DNA from 2 places in the Paenibacillus sp. FSL W7-1279 genome. Region 2 is predicted to be linked to the other one. Evidence: riboswitches for the same ligand, from Rfam matches in the RefSeq annotation. Region 2 holds a riboswitch; the other holds the start of a gene.
The links. Region 2 has a riboswitch for thiamine pyrophosphate ahead of MKY82_RS03175 (ABC transporter substrate-binding protein). Riboswitches for the same ligand answer to the same signal wherever they lie in the genome.

Region 1 (7,608 bases), 650 kb from region 2:
GGCCGTGTCCCTGTCCCAGGTTTAAGCCGTCCTCAATGGCCGCCTGGATGAATGTGCGCCCGTTCTGAATGGCATCGAATGCACTCAAGCCTTTGGCCAGGCCTGCGGTAATCGCGGCAGAGAAAGTACAGCCGGTACCATGCGTATGAACGGTATGAATTCGTTGTCCATATAATTCTGTAAAGGCGATACCATCGTATACGAGGTCCATGACTGAAGGACTGTCGGGATTACCGAATCTGTCATCGTTCTTGATCATGGGGGAGCGTCCCTCATAAAACTCCCCGTTATGGCTGGCGGTTCTTGTTTGGCGATACGTACTTTCGGACTGAGACAACTCTTCCTGCTGCGTACCCGCCGCCATAGCTGATCCCCTGTCTCTTTCGTGATCCGCAACTTCACCGCCGCCGGTCATTCCCTCGTCATGGCCGCCTTTGATCACAACGATCTTGGGCCCCAGATCCTGGATACGTCTCGCCGCTTCCTTCCGATCTTCCTTCGTGCGGATACGCATCCCCGCCAATACTTCGGCCTCCGGTATATTGGGGGTGACAATTAACGCCAGCGGCAGCAAATCCTCTCTTAAAGCCTGCACTGCTTCGCTTTGCAGCAGCTCTGCTCCGCCCTTGGCGATCATCACGGGATCCACAACGACCTTCTCCCAGCCGAATGCCCGGATCCGGTCAGCAGCCAGGCGAATGATCTCGGCATTGAACAGCATGCCTGTCTTCAATGCATCGACTCCGAGGTCCGAGCCAACCGCTTCAATCTGCTCCGCGGCTGCTTCGGGAGGCAGCGGATATACGCCGTGAACCCCCAATGTGTTCTGCACCGTGATCGCCGTAATCGCTGACATGCCGTATACGCCGAGCTCCTGGAAGGTTTTCAGATCAGCCTGAATGCCGGCACCGCCGCCGCTGTCAGACCCCGCAATCGTCAGTGCCCGAGGAACGTGAGACTTGCTGCTCATCGTGCGCCACCTGCAGCGGACGCTTCCGCTTCCCGGACAGCGGCATAGCCCTCCAGCGAGCCCGGATGAAGCTTTGCCAGCTCATCCAGGAAAGCAATCTGGAAGCTTCCAGGTCCCTGGTCCGCGGTTCGCTCTGCAGCTCTCGCCGCCGCGGCCCCGTAGAAGGCCAGGCCCGCCGTACCGGCAAGCAGCAGGTTTGCTTCCACTGCGGCAAAGGCACCCAGCACCGAGGTCAGCAGGCACCCTGCACCGGTTACCTTCGTGAGGAGAGCATCCCCGCCGGTAATGATACGTACCTCGTTTCCATCGGTAATCACGTCCTCTTCACCGGTAATGGCCACGATCGTGCCTACTTCGCGCGCAGCCCGCACGGCCAGCTCGGCATGATCACTGCCCGTGCTGTTGCCAGCGTCTACGCCTTTGATCTCGCGGGCCTCCCCGACAAGGTGAGCGACTTCAGCCGCATTCCCGCGCACGAGCGACACCTTCACCTCGCTTAGAATCCGCAGCGCCGACTCCGTCCGAAAACGGGTTGCTCCCGCACCGACCGGGTCCAGCAGGACCGGCACGCCTTGTGCGTTCGCCGATTGTCCAGCTATGATCATCGCATCCACAAGCTCGCGGTTCAGCGTGCCGATGTTCAATACGAGCGCGCCTGCGATGGCGGCCATATCTGCCACTTCCTCCGGCGCGTAAGCCATGACCGGCGACGCGCCCAGCGCGTACAAGCCGTTAGCCGTAAAATTCGTAACCACCACGTTCGTCATGTTGTGAACGAGGGGGCTCGTCTGCCGTACCTTTGTTAAAAGCGCCGAAACTTCATTTTCCCATGTATGCATATGAATCAGCCTCTCTTCGCTATATTGGAATTTATGAGCTAGTTAGGTCTCCTTACAGCACCGCAGCCTGCAGCGGCACCGGCCATTCCTCCTGCTTATAAGCCATATCCCAAAACATATACTCCAGCTGGCAGCTCAGCATAAAATGCTCCTTCATCCGTTCTCGCTCGGCTGCCGTCGCACGCTCCGCCCATTCATCGACACGGCTGCAGAACTTGGCTGTCGCGTCTTCCCCCCGGTTGCCGTAGAAATAAATCCAGTCGTAGAACGGATGGGATTCATCCGGCTTCACTTCATCCAGCAGCTTGCGGCCAATCTCCAGGTAGGTCCACGGGCAAGGCAGCAGTACGGCCATAATCTCGCCCAGACTGCCCTCATGCGCCACCGTCAGCATATGACGGATATAGTGATGCGCGGACGGAGCCAGCGGATAGCCTTGAAGCTCTTCGTAAGTCACCCCGGCGGCTGCGCAAAAATTCTGATGCGGATGCACCTCGCTATGCAGGATGAATGAGATTTGTTCGTTAAAGGTTGCGATCTCTTCGCGGCTGGTCGATTTGGATATGGCGATGCCGTAAATTCGCATGTAGGCGTTCAAATACTCAAAATCCTGCTTCACATAGTGGATCAGTTGTTCCCGCGCCAGTTTCCCCTCGGCAATGCCTTTTACAAAGGGATGATCGAAGATTGCTTGAAAAATGCCTCCCGCCTGCTGACGGAGCTCTTGCGTAAAACTCATTTTTGTCCCCTCCTCCAACATATTGAAGAGCAGGAAGTCCATAAGACACGACTTTCCAGGCAACGCTAAAAAGCCGCCCCGAAAACTGGAGCGGCTTCGTCAACAAGCCCGAGTGCGCCAAAAACGCACCAAGACCTTATATACGAAGGCTCCACTTTCCTACGCTAGTACGAACTAGATCAGGTTCAAAGGGTCCAAGATACGCTCTTGTCTCAGCCGCTAACGGCTCCCCTAGTGGACTTCCTATTCTTTTGTCTAATACTGTACATAGGTTTGTAGATGCTGTCAAACGTTAACGGTTCGCGGACAGAACCCCACGTGCGAAATCTTCCGTGATCGGTGGATCATGATGTTGTACGGTGGCAGATGTCTTTCGCGAATAAAAAACGCCGGCTACCCAACACTTGTTTCAGAAACACTGACGCTGGGTTGTCATGTATTCCCCTACATAATGAGTACATAAACGTTATTCAAAAAAATGAAGTTTAAAGGAGCGAGCTTATTTATGACGAACCCATCAAAAGCGGTTAACCCCATTCCGGATGGCTACACCTCCGTGACACCGTGGATCATCTCAAGAAACTCCGCAGCGCTGATTGAATTCCTGGAGCAGGCTTTTCAAGCCGAAGAGTTAGCCCGCGTCTATGTTGACGATGGTGTCATCGGCCATGCCGAGGTGCGAATCGGGGATGCCGTCGTCATGATGTTTGACGCGAAGCCGGAATGGCCGGATAGCCCGGCGTACCTCCGCTTATATGTTGAGGATTGCGATGCTGCTTACCAGCAAGCGCTCGCCGCAGGAGCCGTCTCGGTGACGGAGCCAACGAGTTTGTTCTTCGGCGACCGGGTGGGACGGGTACGGGACCCGTTCGGCAACTTATGGTGGATTCAGACGCGAATGGAGGACCTCACGCCCGAAGAGATGGAACGACGCGCCCAAGACCCGGATTACATGAAAGCAATGACCTATGTTGCCGGAGCGGAAATCGTGGTGAAGATTTCGTAACAAGGTGAAGGGAAGCAAAAGCGTTATTTCAGGGAGAACATGGGTGGTTCGGTTCCCCAGGGGTATGCTTGGATGGCTGTCGATTATGATCGATGTAGGGACCGGGTAACTCAGAGTAGCTATGGTTTAGAGGTAGAAACTGGGTGAACACAGAGTATGTAGCTGCTGCTGGGATTGATGCTACTGGGATTGGTGCTACTGCTGGGATTGGTGCTACTGCTGGTATTGATGCTACTGTTGGTATTGATGCTACTGCTGGGATTGATGCTACTGCTGGTATTGATGCTACTGCTGGTATTGATGCTACTGCTGGTATTGATGCTACTGCTGGTATTGGTGCTACTGCTGGTATTGGTGCTACTGCTGGTATTGATGCTACTGCTCGAGGGCAAGCGGACTGAGGATACGTTATTTAGCTGAAAAGGCGTAATTTTTGAGAGCTAACGGACACCAGATACGCTATTTCTAGAATATGATGGTAAATAGGCACCTTTTTGCGGTAATAAGAGATCCTGTGTCCGTTAGATTTAAGAATTGGGACCGAATCAGGCAAATAAGGGAACTGGTGTCCGTTAAGGCTACTTCTAGGCTACTCCTGATCTTGGTGCTACTTCTGGTATTGGTGCTACTGCTGGTATTGATGCTACTGCTGTATTGGTGCTACTGCTGGGCTTGGTGCTATTACTGATCTTGATGCAGCTACTAGTCTAGTGCGACTGCTCGGAGGGCAAGCGGACTGGGGATACGTTATTTAACTGAAAAAGCGTAATTTTCGAGAGCTAACGGACACCAGATACGCTATTCATAGAATATGATGGCAAATAGGCATCTTATTGCGGTAATAAGAGATTCTGTGTCCGTTAGATTTAAGAATTGGGACCAAATCAGGCAAATAAGGGATCTGGTGTCCGTTAACAGGTGGCCTTGTTACTAACTGCAGGTATTGAGGCTACTTCTAGGCTACTGCTGGTCTTAGTGCTACTGCTGATCTTAGTGCTACTACTGATCCTGGTACTACTGCTGGTATTGGTTCGACTACTGATCTTGGAGCTACTGCTGGGATTGGTGTTACTGGCCTTGATGTGACTACTAGTCTTAGTGCGACTTGCTCGAGGCAAGCGGACTGAGGGTACGTTATTTAGCTGAAAAGGCGTAATTTTCGAGAGCTAACGGACACCAGATACGTTATTTCTAGAATATGATGGTAAATAGATACCTTTTTGCGGTAATAAGGGATCCTGTGTCCGTTAGATTTAAGAATCGGGCCCGAATCAGGCAAATAAGGGAACTGGTGTCCGTTAACAGGTCAGGGGAAGCGGTACGAAGAACGGAGCTGGCAAAGCTGTGCCGGTGAGTGGTGTGCACGTAGCTACATAAGCGGTGAGGCGGTGGTGCTGCACACGCAGCGATACTGGCCACGCTGCATAGCGGCGATGCTGCCGACGCTGTTATGCGGTCGGCGATGTTGGCTATGCTGACCACGCGGCGATACTGGCCACGCTGCAATGCGACGATGTTGCCGACGCTACAATGTTGCCGACGCTGCGATACTGACCACGCTGCAATGCGACGATGTTGGCTAGGCTGTGATTGCCAACGTAGTGGTACTACCTACGCGCGTCGCTGCCGACGCTACAATGTTGCCGACGCTGCGATACTATCCACGCTGCGATACTATCCACGCGGCGATACAAAAAAGGAGGCATTCCAAAAGATCTTAGATCTTGAGGGATGCCTCCTTTTTTTGCTTTTTCCTAGCATCATCCGCTATACGACAATACTAGCCTGCTGCATTCGTCTTCATTCATTACTGAATGCCGTAAAACTCCTGAAGCTGGTCAATCATCAGATTCGCTGCCAGGATGCCGCCTGCTGTATTCCAGATGGCATCATCCACTTTGTGGGCCTGGCCGTTCTTGACGACGTTCAGGTTTTTCCACAGTGGATCGTTGATCCATTCCTGCTCGGTTTGGTTGGCGCCGCCATCCCCGGTTTCATAAGTGAAGTAGAATAGTCTGTCGGCTTCCACCTCAGGTAAACGCTCCTTCGTGATCTCGTCAACGAAATCGTCCTTGGCGTTCTTGGTCATGTCGTTGCGGGCGATGCCGATTTTATCGAAAATAACGCCCGAGAACGTATTGGTGTGGTATACCCGTGTCTTGCCAGCCATGAAACGGACCACGGAGACGGTCTCATCCAGCTTGCTTCCAGCCTTCTCTTTGAAATCCTGAATCCGCTTGTCGTATGCAGCCAATAGCTCTTCGCCTTCGGATACCTTGTTCAGCGCTTTGGCATACAGCTCAAAATTGTTCTGCCACTCGCCGCGAAGATCCTCAGCAAAAACAGTCGGCGCGATCGCCTTCAATTGCTCGTATACTTTCTCCTGACGCATCTTGTTGCCGATAATCAGGTCCGGCTGCAGGCCGGCGATCAGCTCGATGTTCGGCTGGCTCTCTTCCCCGACAACGGTAACGCCTTCCATCTGGTCTTTAATATGCGGATACCATGGGTCGCCTGTCCAGGATCTAACGGCACCTACAGGCTTCACGCCCAATGCGAGAAGCGCTTCGGTTCCTTCGTTCGTAAGGACGACAACCTTTTGAGGCGTTCCCTTGATCGTTTCCGTCCCCATGGCATGCGTAACTTCATACGATTCGCCGCCGGCTGCAGCGCCGCTGTTGCCCTCTGCGGTTTTCGTTGTGTCGCTGCCCCCGTTGTTTGCATTTTCTTTTGCGGGGCTTGCTCCGCACCCGGCAAGAATCACGATCATGATCAGAGCCAGCAAGCTAAACTTGAGGCCTCTCGTTGGTTTATGTGCCACTTTTTTTCCCATTCCTATCTAAATCCCCCTTGTGTCATATCCCTCTACTTGAAAATCATTATCAATCACTGATTCAAAACTATAAAGGGTTTCATGAAAAATATCAAGATATTTATGAGAATGATTATCAAGCTCATTGACAGATGGGGTCCCTTCACCTAAAATTCATATGAACTTAATTATTCATGGACTTAAGAAAGTGAGTATATATGCGCGTATTCGGACTATTCATATCGCTATTGGCGCTGGCTGCTGCCGTCATGGGCAGCATCGCATTTGGAGTAACGAACATACCTCTTCATCAGGTTTGGGAATCGTTCACTCACTTCAACGGGAGCAACGAGCATCTGATCATTCTCACAGCAAGACTGCCCCGGGCGCTCATTGCGCTTGCCGTAGGAGCATCCCTCGCTGTTGCGGGTGCGCTCATGCAAGTCATCACGCGCAATCCGATTGCATCGCCCAGCACGCTGGGCGTAAACTCCGGTGCGGCCTTCTTCATTATTATGTCGGCGGGTTGGCTGGGCATCAGCGGACTCCAATCCCTTACCTGGGTCGCGCTGATCGGAGCCGCGGTAAGCGGCGGTATTGTGTTTTTCCTGGGCAGCATCGGCAGGGACGGCATGACGCCGGTAAAAATCACCCTCGCGGGTGCCTCCATAGCCGCCTTCTTCCATTCCCTGACGCAGGGATTGATGCTCTCCGATGGCAAAATGTTCGACCAGGTGCTGGTATGGCTGGTCGGTTCGGTAGCCGGACGCGATTTGAACCAACTCGCAGCCGTGTGGCCGTACATGACCGTTGGCATGCTGGCTGCACTCCTGCTGGGCCGTCATCTGAACGCCCTCTCCATGGGTGACGACATCGCCCAGAGCCTTGGGCAAAAAACAGCCCTCATTAAGCTGTTAGCGGCAGCGGCCGTTATATTGCTGGCTGGAGGTTCCGTTGCCGCTGCTGGACCTATAGCATTCGTCGGAATCATCATCCCGCATATCGTTCGGTATTTAATAGGAAATGATTATCGCTGGATTCTGCCTTACAGCGCGGTGCTGGGCGCACTTTTGCTGGTGACGGCCGATCTCGGTTCCCGATATATTGCCATGCCGAAGGAAGTCCCGGTTGGCGTGATGACCGCAATCATCGGCGTGCCGTTCTTCGTGTATATAGCCAGGAAAGGAAGACGAGCACAATGAGTAAACACCGCATATTCCGCTCCAGGAACGCGAAAGTATC
Region 2 (7,608 bases):
CCTGGAAGCTTCAACCCGATAATACCCTGACTCCGATTATGACGTCGGACGAGTCTAGGGAGGCCATGCTGTGGATCAAAAAAGCATATGATGAGGGCTTGTTCCCCAAAGACTTCGCTATCATGAAGTTCTCGCAGGTAATGGATACGATGCGAAGCGCCAAGGCAGGGGTAGGGGGCATGTCCATGAACCATGCCTGGGTGACCGGAGAAGCCGTGAAGGGCGTTGATCCCAAGGCGGATCTGATGCCGCTTGCTTATTTGGAGAATGCAAACGGGGTGAAGTATACGCCTTCAGGATCGCCGTATTATGGAGTATACCTGATTTCGAAGAAAGTACCGGAGGCGAAAGTAAAGAAAATCCTCGAGTTTTTCGACTATGGTTATAGTCAGGAAGGCAATGAAATGTTGACCTACGGAATCGAAGGGGTCCATTACAATGTGGAGAACGGGAAGAAGGTTGCAACGCCGCAGGCCGCCGTGGATAAGACGGGTGACGGCAACTTGAACAATATGATTCACCTCGTCAGCGATGATATGGCTATCAGCGCCGTAGGGATGCCGGATGAAGTATATGAGAGGAACGTAGAGATCGTCACGGAGCGCAAGACGGTCAAGGTTCCGAATCCTTCGGGAGAGCTGTATTCGGAAGCCTACAACAAATACTATCCCGAGCTTTCCAAGAAAGTGGAGGATATGCGGGTCATGGTCATCACGGGCAAAGAACCGGTTGAATCGTACGATAAACTGATCGAAACAATCAAGAGTGATCCGAAGATGAAGGAAATTACAGACGAGATGTCAAAGGCATATCAGGAGAAGTATGTTAAATAACGTTAAATAAGTACGTTAAATAATGGAACCAAAAAACCACTATGCTGCGGTTGGCATTGTGGTTCTTTGGCGTGAATAACAGAAATAAGCCCCTCCATGTCATATTTCTGATGTCTAATATTAAACATCCTATAATTTTACATTAAAGCATAAAATATTACATGAGGGGAGGATATAAAGTCATGGAAACGAAGGAAGGCATAAAGTTTAATATCGAGCAAGAACGGCATAAACTTCATAAGATGAAGCAGCGGTATCGTGATTTTAATCATCCTAAAGTCCTCAGACAATCGATTGTGCTTGATGAGTTGATTAATCAATATAACCGATTTCTTCTTAAAGAGAACAAGCCGATTGCCTAAGCAACCGACTTGAACTGCATGAAGATTCTTTTTATAGACCGTAAAGTCTCGCGGCATTCTCATATAAAATCCTGCGGGCCTCAAGTAAGGACAGCCCCTTAAGCTCAGCCCATGCCGAAGCCACAGAAGCCGTCATCCGAGGATGGGTCATCTGTCCGGTGAACGGACCTTCGAACGGCCAAGGTCCATCGGTTTCGGTCATGACGAGGTGATCCGGATACCTACATGCCATAGCACGAATTTCTTCCTCATAGAGGATGTCGGGCGTAAAGGAAATATAGTATCCGTTGCCCGCCATTCGCTGCAAGGTGTCACGGGAGCCCTTAAACCAATGAAAATGGGCACGAGTGACGCCGTATTTTTCGAGCAGATCACATGCGATATCCGCATCTTCATATACAGCGTGCAGAATGACCGGTTTATGATGCTTCTTAGCAAAAGCTATAAATTGCTCCAACAGATAGGCGTAAGGGCGGTTATCCCAGGGACGGCCTTCCGATTCAGCCTCCAGCCTGGCGTAATAGGGGAGACCCACCTCTCCTACGGCAACCATCTCATCGACATGCTCTGCCATCCAATCCAGCAGCCCTTCGATTTCGTCAGAGGAAGGGAGGGGCTGCTCCGGATGATAACCGAAAGCCGGCCGCACCATCAGTCCGTACTGCCTGGCCAGCTCCAGGTTTCGCTTGCAGGAAGTCAGATGCATGGAGACAGAGATGATGGATTGAACCTCATGATGGCGGATGTCCGCGAGAATCGCTTGTTGATCGGATAACGAATAACTGTCCAGATGAATATGAGTGTCGATCAGGGGGGAATTCGCTTCATTCTGCATGAATGATTTCATGGTTACATCACCTCGCTTGCAAGCTTCCACGAAGCGCTTTGCCCATCATGGATGTATGTATTACGCTGGCCTTCATCGGTCAGCGCTTGTGCTGTTCTTCCCGCATGATGGCGGAAATTTCGGTTTTTAATGCGATGAAGGACGGATCCATCAGGATGTTTTCCCGGCGCGGGCGGGAGAAAGGGACTTCTACCCGTTTCAAGATGGTTCCGGGCCGTGCTGATAGGATATAGATACTGTCCGAGAGGAGCAGCGCCTCCTCGATATGATGGGTAATCATCAGCACCGAACGGCGCGTATCCTCCCAGATATCGAGCAGCCAGCGCTGCATATCGCTGCGCGTTAACGCATCCAATGCACTGAACGGTTCGTCCAGGCACATAACTTCCTGCGGACTCATCAGTGCGCGCAGAAAAGCCGCCCGCTGCTGCATTCCGCCAGAGAGGGTGTGCGGATAGGCCTTTTCGAAGCCGCTGAGTCCGGCGCGTTCCATCCAGCTGCGGGCATGTTCCCTGGCAGCGGCTTTCGAGGTGCCTCTCAGCTCCTCGGGAAGGAGCACATTGTCCTCCACCGTACGCCAAGGGAATAGGGCCGGCTGTTGAGGCATATAGGCGATGCGGCCTTTTTCCCCGGTCACGTCCTGACCGTCCATGAGGACAGAGCCTGCATCCGGAGCTGTTAACCCCCCAATGATATGGAAGAGGGTGCTCTTTCCGCTGCCTGAGGGACCGATTAAGGAGACGAATTCCCCGGGTTGTACTTGAAGCGAAAGGCCATCCAGCACATGCACTTCGCTGCGCCGGTCGCGGAAGGTTTTTCGAAGGGTGCGAACCTCGAGGGCAGGTGCGGTTGAGACCGACGCAGCCGACGGGTCAGCCCCGTCCTGGACCGTCAGGGGTACTTGATGTGTCATATCGACAAATGGCCTCCTATCATATAAGATTCGTTACGTCTATTCACGGAGACTCAACCTTTTCGATTCCAGCGGATGAGCCGCTTCTCCAGCAGAGTGATCAGCAGCACCATCAGCAGGCTGAGCAGGACGATGACCAGGATGGCAACAAACACCCGATCCGTGCGGTAGCCGGATTTTTGCAGCATCATGTAGTAACCGATTCCCCGGTCCGAGCCGATCCATTCCCCGATAACCGCACCCATGACCGAATAGGTGGCCGCAATTCGAATCCCGGAGAAGATGGAGGGAAGGGCATGCGGCAGCTCCAGCTTGCTGAAAATTTGCCAAGAGGTAGCCCCCGCCATCTGCATGTAGTTCATCATGGTTCGGTCAGTACGGGCCAGTCCGTCCAGTGCCGCAACAGCGACGGGGAAGAAGCAGACCAGCGTAATCACGATAACCTTGGGCAGCATGCCGAAGCCGAACCAAATCATGAGAAGCGGGGCTAGGGCGATTGTCGGCACATTCTGGCTAAGAATAAGAAGTGGATAAAGAGCGGTTTTGAGAAAAGGAACCATGTGCAGTGCCAGCGAGATGACTAGGCCGATCGCCGTACCGATCATAAATCCGACCAAGGTTAATTGCAGGGTGGCCGCTGTATGCTGGAAGAGACCGGAAGCTCCGGTAACGGCCTCATGCCCGATGGCCGTCGGCGCAGGCAGAATAAAAGGTTCAATGTCGAATATAGATACTGCGGCCTGCCATACCACCAAAAAGAAGAGGACCGCCACAACGGGCGGCCAAACCGAACTCCACCAGCTTCTCATGGACGGTATTTCTCAGTCAGCTTATCCATGCTGATGCCGCTGGGATGATGAGCGATTTTAACTTGGGATATGATGCTGGGACTTCCCGCATTCACCAGCGCTTCATGCATGCGCTCCACGATCTTGAGCAGCTCGGCGAGCTCACCTTCCATGGTCGTTTCGAGTGCATGAACCTCGTATTTCACGCCTGATTCCTGAATGACCTTAATCGCTTCATCTACATAAGGGATGCTGTCGGCCCCGTTTGGCGTTCTCGGTATCACTTGAATGCTCAAAAGTGTATTCGCCATGTAAACTCATCCTTTCGTGCAAGCTATAATGTATTGGAAGAAAGGCAGCCTTTTGCAAAGGCCGACTTTCTTCTTTTTAAATAAAAATAGCCTTATGGCTGCTCCGGTAAAAAATCATTGGTGAATGCGCGGTCCGCGTCAAGTTCCTTCTCCAGCAGCTTACGCTCAAACATCCAGTCTGCATATCCCGACCATACTTCGGCTTTCTGTTCGCCCCAGCGGGATGCATCATCCTGATAACGGGGGCTCAGCCATTTCTGGCTGGCGAGAACCAGTTCGGCATCGAGGTCAGGAACCGCCTTCGTAAGCAGAGCTGCCGCATCTTCAGGATGTTGAATCGCATAGTCGTATCCTTTTGAAGTCGCCCGCATGAACGCTTTGATAAGCTCGGGGTCTTCCTGGATCAGCTTCTCGTTCGTCACGATCACTGGTGTGTAATAATCAAGCTGCTCGGAGTAGTCCTTCACATAAATCATGTCAAGCGGTTCATTGCGAAGCTCGGCTTCAATCCCCGTCCAAGCATAGAAGATCCAGGCAAAATCAATGTCGCGTTTGACGGCCGTAAAATAATCGGCATCGCCCATATTGACCATATTCACCTTGCTGACATCGGCGCCATCGATCTCCATGATGGATTTCATGACGGCCTCCTCCACAGGCGAGCCCCAGCCGCCATAGGATTTTCCTTCAAAATCGCCTGCCTTCACGATGCCTTTGTCCTTGGGGGCGGCAAAGCCGGACGTATTATGCTGAATGATCGCTGCAATGGAAACGAGCGGCAAGCCTTGGGTTCTGGCCAGCGTTACGCCTTCCTGATAACTGATGCCAAACGGCACGTTTCCGGATGCGACCAGCGTATCCGTTCCGCCTGCTCCCGGCTGGACGATCTGGACATTAAGCCCTTCTTCCTCATAATACCCAAGCTCCTTCGCTGCATACAGGCCGGTGTGATTCGTATTGGCGGACCAATCGAGCATCAGATGCACGTCACGGAGTTTCCCGGAAGTCTGACTGCCTTCACCTTCGGCACCTGTCTTTTTGTTCTGTCCGCTTGTGCCGCATCCGGACGCGACCATCAGCAGGACGCAAGCGAGAAGCAGCGGAATCCATCTTCCCTTCTTCATCGTTTCTTCTCTCCTTTGAGTTCTCTTTCTATTACCTCGCAACTCCACAAAAAAAACGCCCTGATGATATCAGGACGCATGACGGCGTAAGTGTATACCACGGCAAATAAATAGCTGCCGCAAACATGGGCTTCCTACGCTGGCATTACCCAGATCAGGTGTAAGGGTCAGTATCATATCGGATACACTCTCAGCCGGCTATATCCCAGCTCCCCCGGTATTTATGAAGTTTTGATCATTACATCCGCTATTATAGTCCTAACACACCAGACCTGTCTAGTTCGAAGGAGCGCGAACGAGGCAGGTCTTTGCTCAGAACACTTGCCATGGGAAGGATTAATTAATCCTATGAACCTTTCACGGAATAAAGGATTTGAATAAGGCTTCTATATTGAGGTTAGCGCTGGAAGAACTCAATCCATTCCCCTTCGGGACCATGAACGAAGAAATAACGGAAACCATTCGGGAGCGTCACGATCTCCTCGTCCAAGTGAGGAACGTCAAGTCCTTGAACCCGGGCATATTCCTCTTCAATGTTATCCGTGCTGACTGCAAAATGATGAACGGTGCCCTCCGCTGGCAGCGTGTCGCTGTATCCCTGAATAAGCTCGACTTCCGTCTCGTTGCTGCCGTTAAATCCGAGGAACGCCAGCTGGATGACGCCATTCGTATGGGTCAGGCGATCCTTTAGTTCTAGTCCGACTACGGATGTATAGAAGGCGATTGTAGCTTCTAGGTCCCGGACAACAATACCAACATGATCTAATCGTTTCTGTGACATGGTTCAACACCCTTTCCGATCCATATGAGATATGACTGAAATATTATCACATAATCCCTATACGTCAAGTGGGAGTTGTGTTCATGCAGGGCTGATACAGATGATTTTTCTTTCATTTCCTCATCTTTACTTTTGGGTGGGTAAAAAGTATCATGAGAAATAGAAAGATTAATTCAAAAGACCTAACATATGAAAGTGATCCAGCTTACCCTTTGGCCGAGGAGGAATGCTTATGAGTCCAACTCCAGCAGATCATCTGTGGATTCGACTCGCCATGATATATGCATTCATTCAGATCATGATTGCTCTGTGGATGCCTGAGGCTTTATCGCTTCAGCGTGTTCTAGTCATTATTCCTCCTGCAGCCGCCTCCGTTTATTTAATGCGGATTAGTCGGCGTTATGAGGTTCATCTTCGCAGGTTTTGGCTTATTGTGAGTCTCGGATTAATGGGGGATGCAGCGGCACGAATCATTCACGCTTGTTATGTTTGGTTTGAAAAAGAGAGCGCTTTCTCGCCGATCCTAACCCACTTATTCTGGGGACTTGAACTCATTCTGTTCGCAAGTTCTCTCATTTATTTATTCCGGCATGTTCAAGGTTCGTTTCGGGGGCTCCGGTTTATGCTGGATATCGTGATTGTTGGCATAGCCGTCATGACAGTAGGGTGGGAATATTTCATCAAGCCTGAGCTTCAGGGTCTGGCCCATGAGGCAGTATGGGGAAACCTTTGGGTGGACATGCTGTATCCCCTGTGCGCAATGGTACTTATTTTTTTTACGCTGGTGTTGTATTTTAATACCGGACTGTTAGGGAAAAGGGCGGCCATTCTGTTATGTCTAGGCGGAAGCGCATATATTGCCGGAGATGTCCTGTACATCTATCTCGTTGATCTGATGGGTATCGAGGTTCGTTCCTATCTGTATCCACTCTATACGATATCGGTATTATTCATTAGTTTCGCAGGTGGGCAGTCCGCTCCTAATTCCCGTAAACCATCCGTTGGCGAGCGGGAGCCGCGTTCAGTCGGAAACCTGATCGTAAGGTACCTGCTTCCCTACAGCGTGCTTGGCGGGATGTTTGCCCTTATGGCGCAGCGGTTTGGAGGGTGGACTGGACTGTTTACCGGCCTATCCCTGTGCGTGATCCTGATTCTGTTCAGGCAGATTTTAATCCAGTTCGAGAACGATCGCTTGTTTGACCGACTGCATGAGAGTCTGATGCAGAGTGAAGCCCTGGCACATCGTGATGATCTTACGGGGCTGTATAATCGCCGTTATTTTAATGCAAGGCTGGCGAGTTCGCTGAAGGAGGCGGACCTCGCAGCTTCCCGTGTAGGCTTGCTGTATATGGATATGAACCGTTTCAAACGAGTCAATGACCGATACGGCCACCGTGCCGGCGATTTGTTGATACGAAAGGTTGCAGACCGGCTTCAATCTCTTGAATCCAAGGGAGTTTTGGTTTCCCGTTTAGGAGGAGACGAATTCACCGTTATGATCCATCCGGCTGGTGAGGATCAGGAGCTGATCTGGATGGCGGAGGAGATTTGGACGATGCTTAGCGAGCCGTACGAATTGGAAGGGCATGAAGTTCGAACCACGCCGAGTATCGGCATTGCGGTTTATCCGGATCATGCCAGAAATGACC

Region 1: another riboswitch for thiamine pyrophosphate. It lies ahead of tenA (thiaminase II); the one in region 2 lies ahead of MKY82_RS03175 (ABC transporter substrate-binding protein).

What each region holds. Positions count from the first base shown of each region.
Region 1 is NZ_CP150215.1:1,390,197-1,397,804, reverse strand. It holds gene thiD (bifunctional hydroxymethylpyrimidine kinase/phosphomethylpyrimidine kinase) at 1-970, opposite strand, end outside; gene thiM (hydroxyethylthiazole kinase) at 967-1,809, opposite strand; gene tenA (thiaminase II) at 1,862-2,548, opposite strand; TPP riboswitch at 2,688-2,791, opposite strand; gene MKY82_RS05965 (VOC family protein) at 3,054-3,554, shown strand; gene MKY82_RS05960 (hypothetical protein) at 3,698-3,955, shown strand; gene MKY82_RS05955 (iron-siderophore ABC transporter substrate-binding protein) at 5,362-6,387, opposite strand; gene MKY82_RS05950 (iron ABC transporter permease) at 6,585-7,568, shown strand; gene MKY82_RS05945 (iron ABC transporter permease) at 7,565-7,608, shown strand, end outside.
Region 2 is NZ_CP150215.1:744,181-751,788, forward strand. It holds gene MKY82_RS03145 (hypothetical protein) at 1-833, shown strand, start outside; gene MKY82_RS03150 (aspartyl-phosphate phosphatase Spo0E family protein) at 1,016-1,195, shown strand; gene MKY82_RS03155 (TatD family hydrolase) at 1,227-2,042, opposite strand; gene MKY82_RS03160 (ABC transporter ATP-binding protein) at 2,122-2,955, opposite strand; gene MKY82_RS03165 (ABC transporter permease) at 3,009-3,764, opposite strand; gene MKY82_RS03170 (MTH1187 family thiamine-binding protein) at 3,761-4,054, opposite strand; gene MKY82_RS03175 (ABC transporter substrate-binding protein) at 4,147-5,178, opposite strand; TPP riboswitch at 5,293-5,404, opposite strand; gene MKY82_RS03180 (VOC family protein) at 5,576-5,959, opposite strand; gene MKY82_RS03185 (GGDEF domain-containing protein) at 6,192-7,608, shown strand, end outside.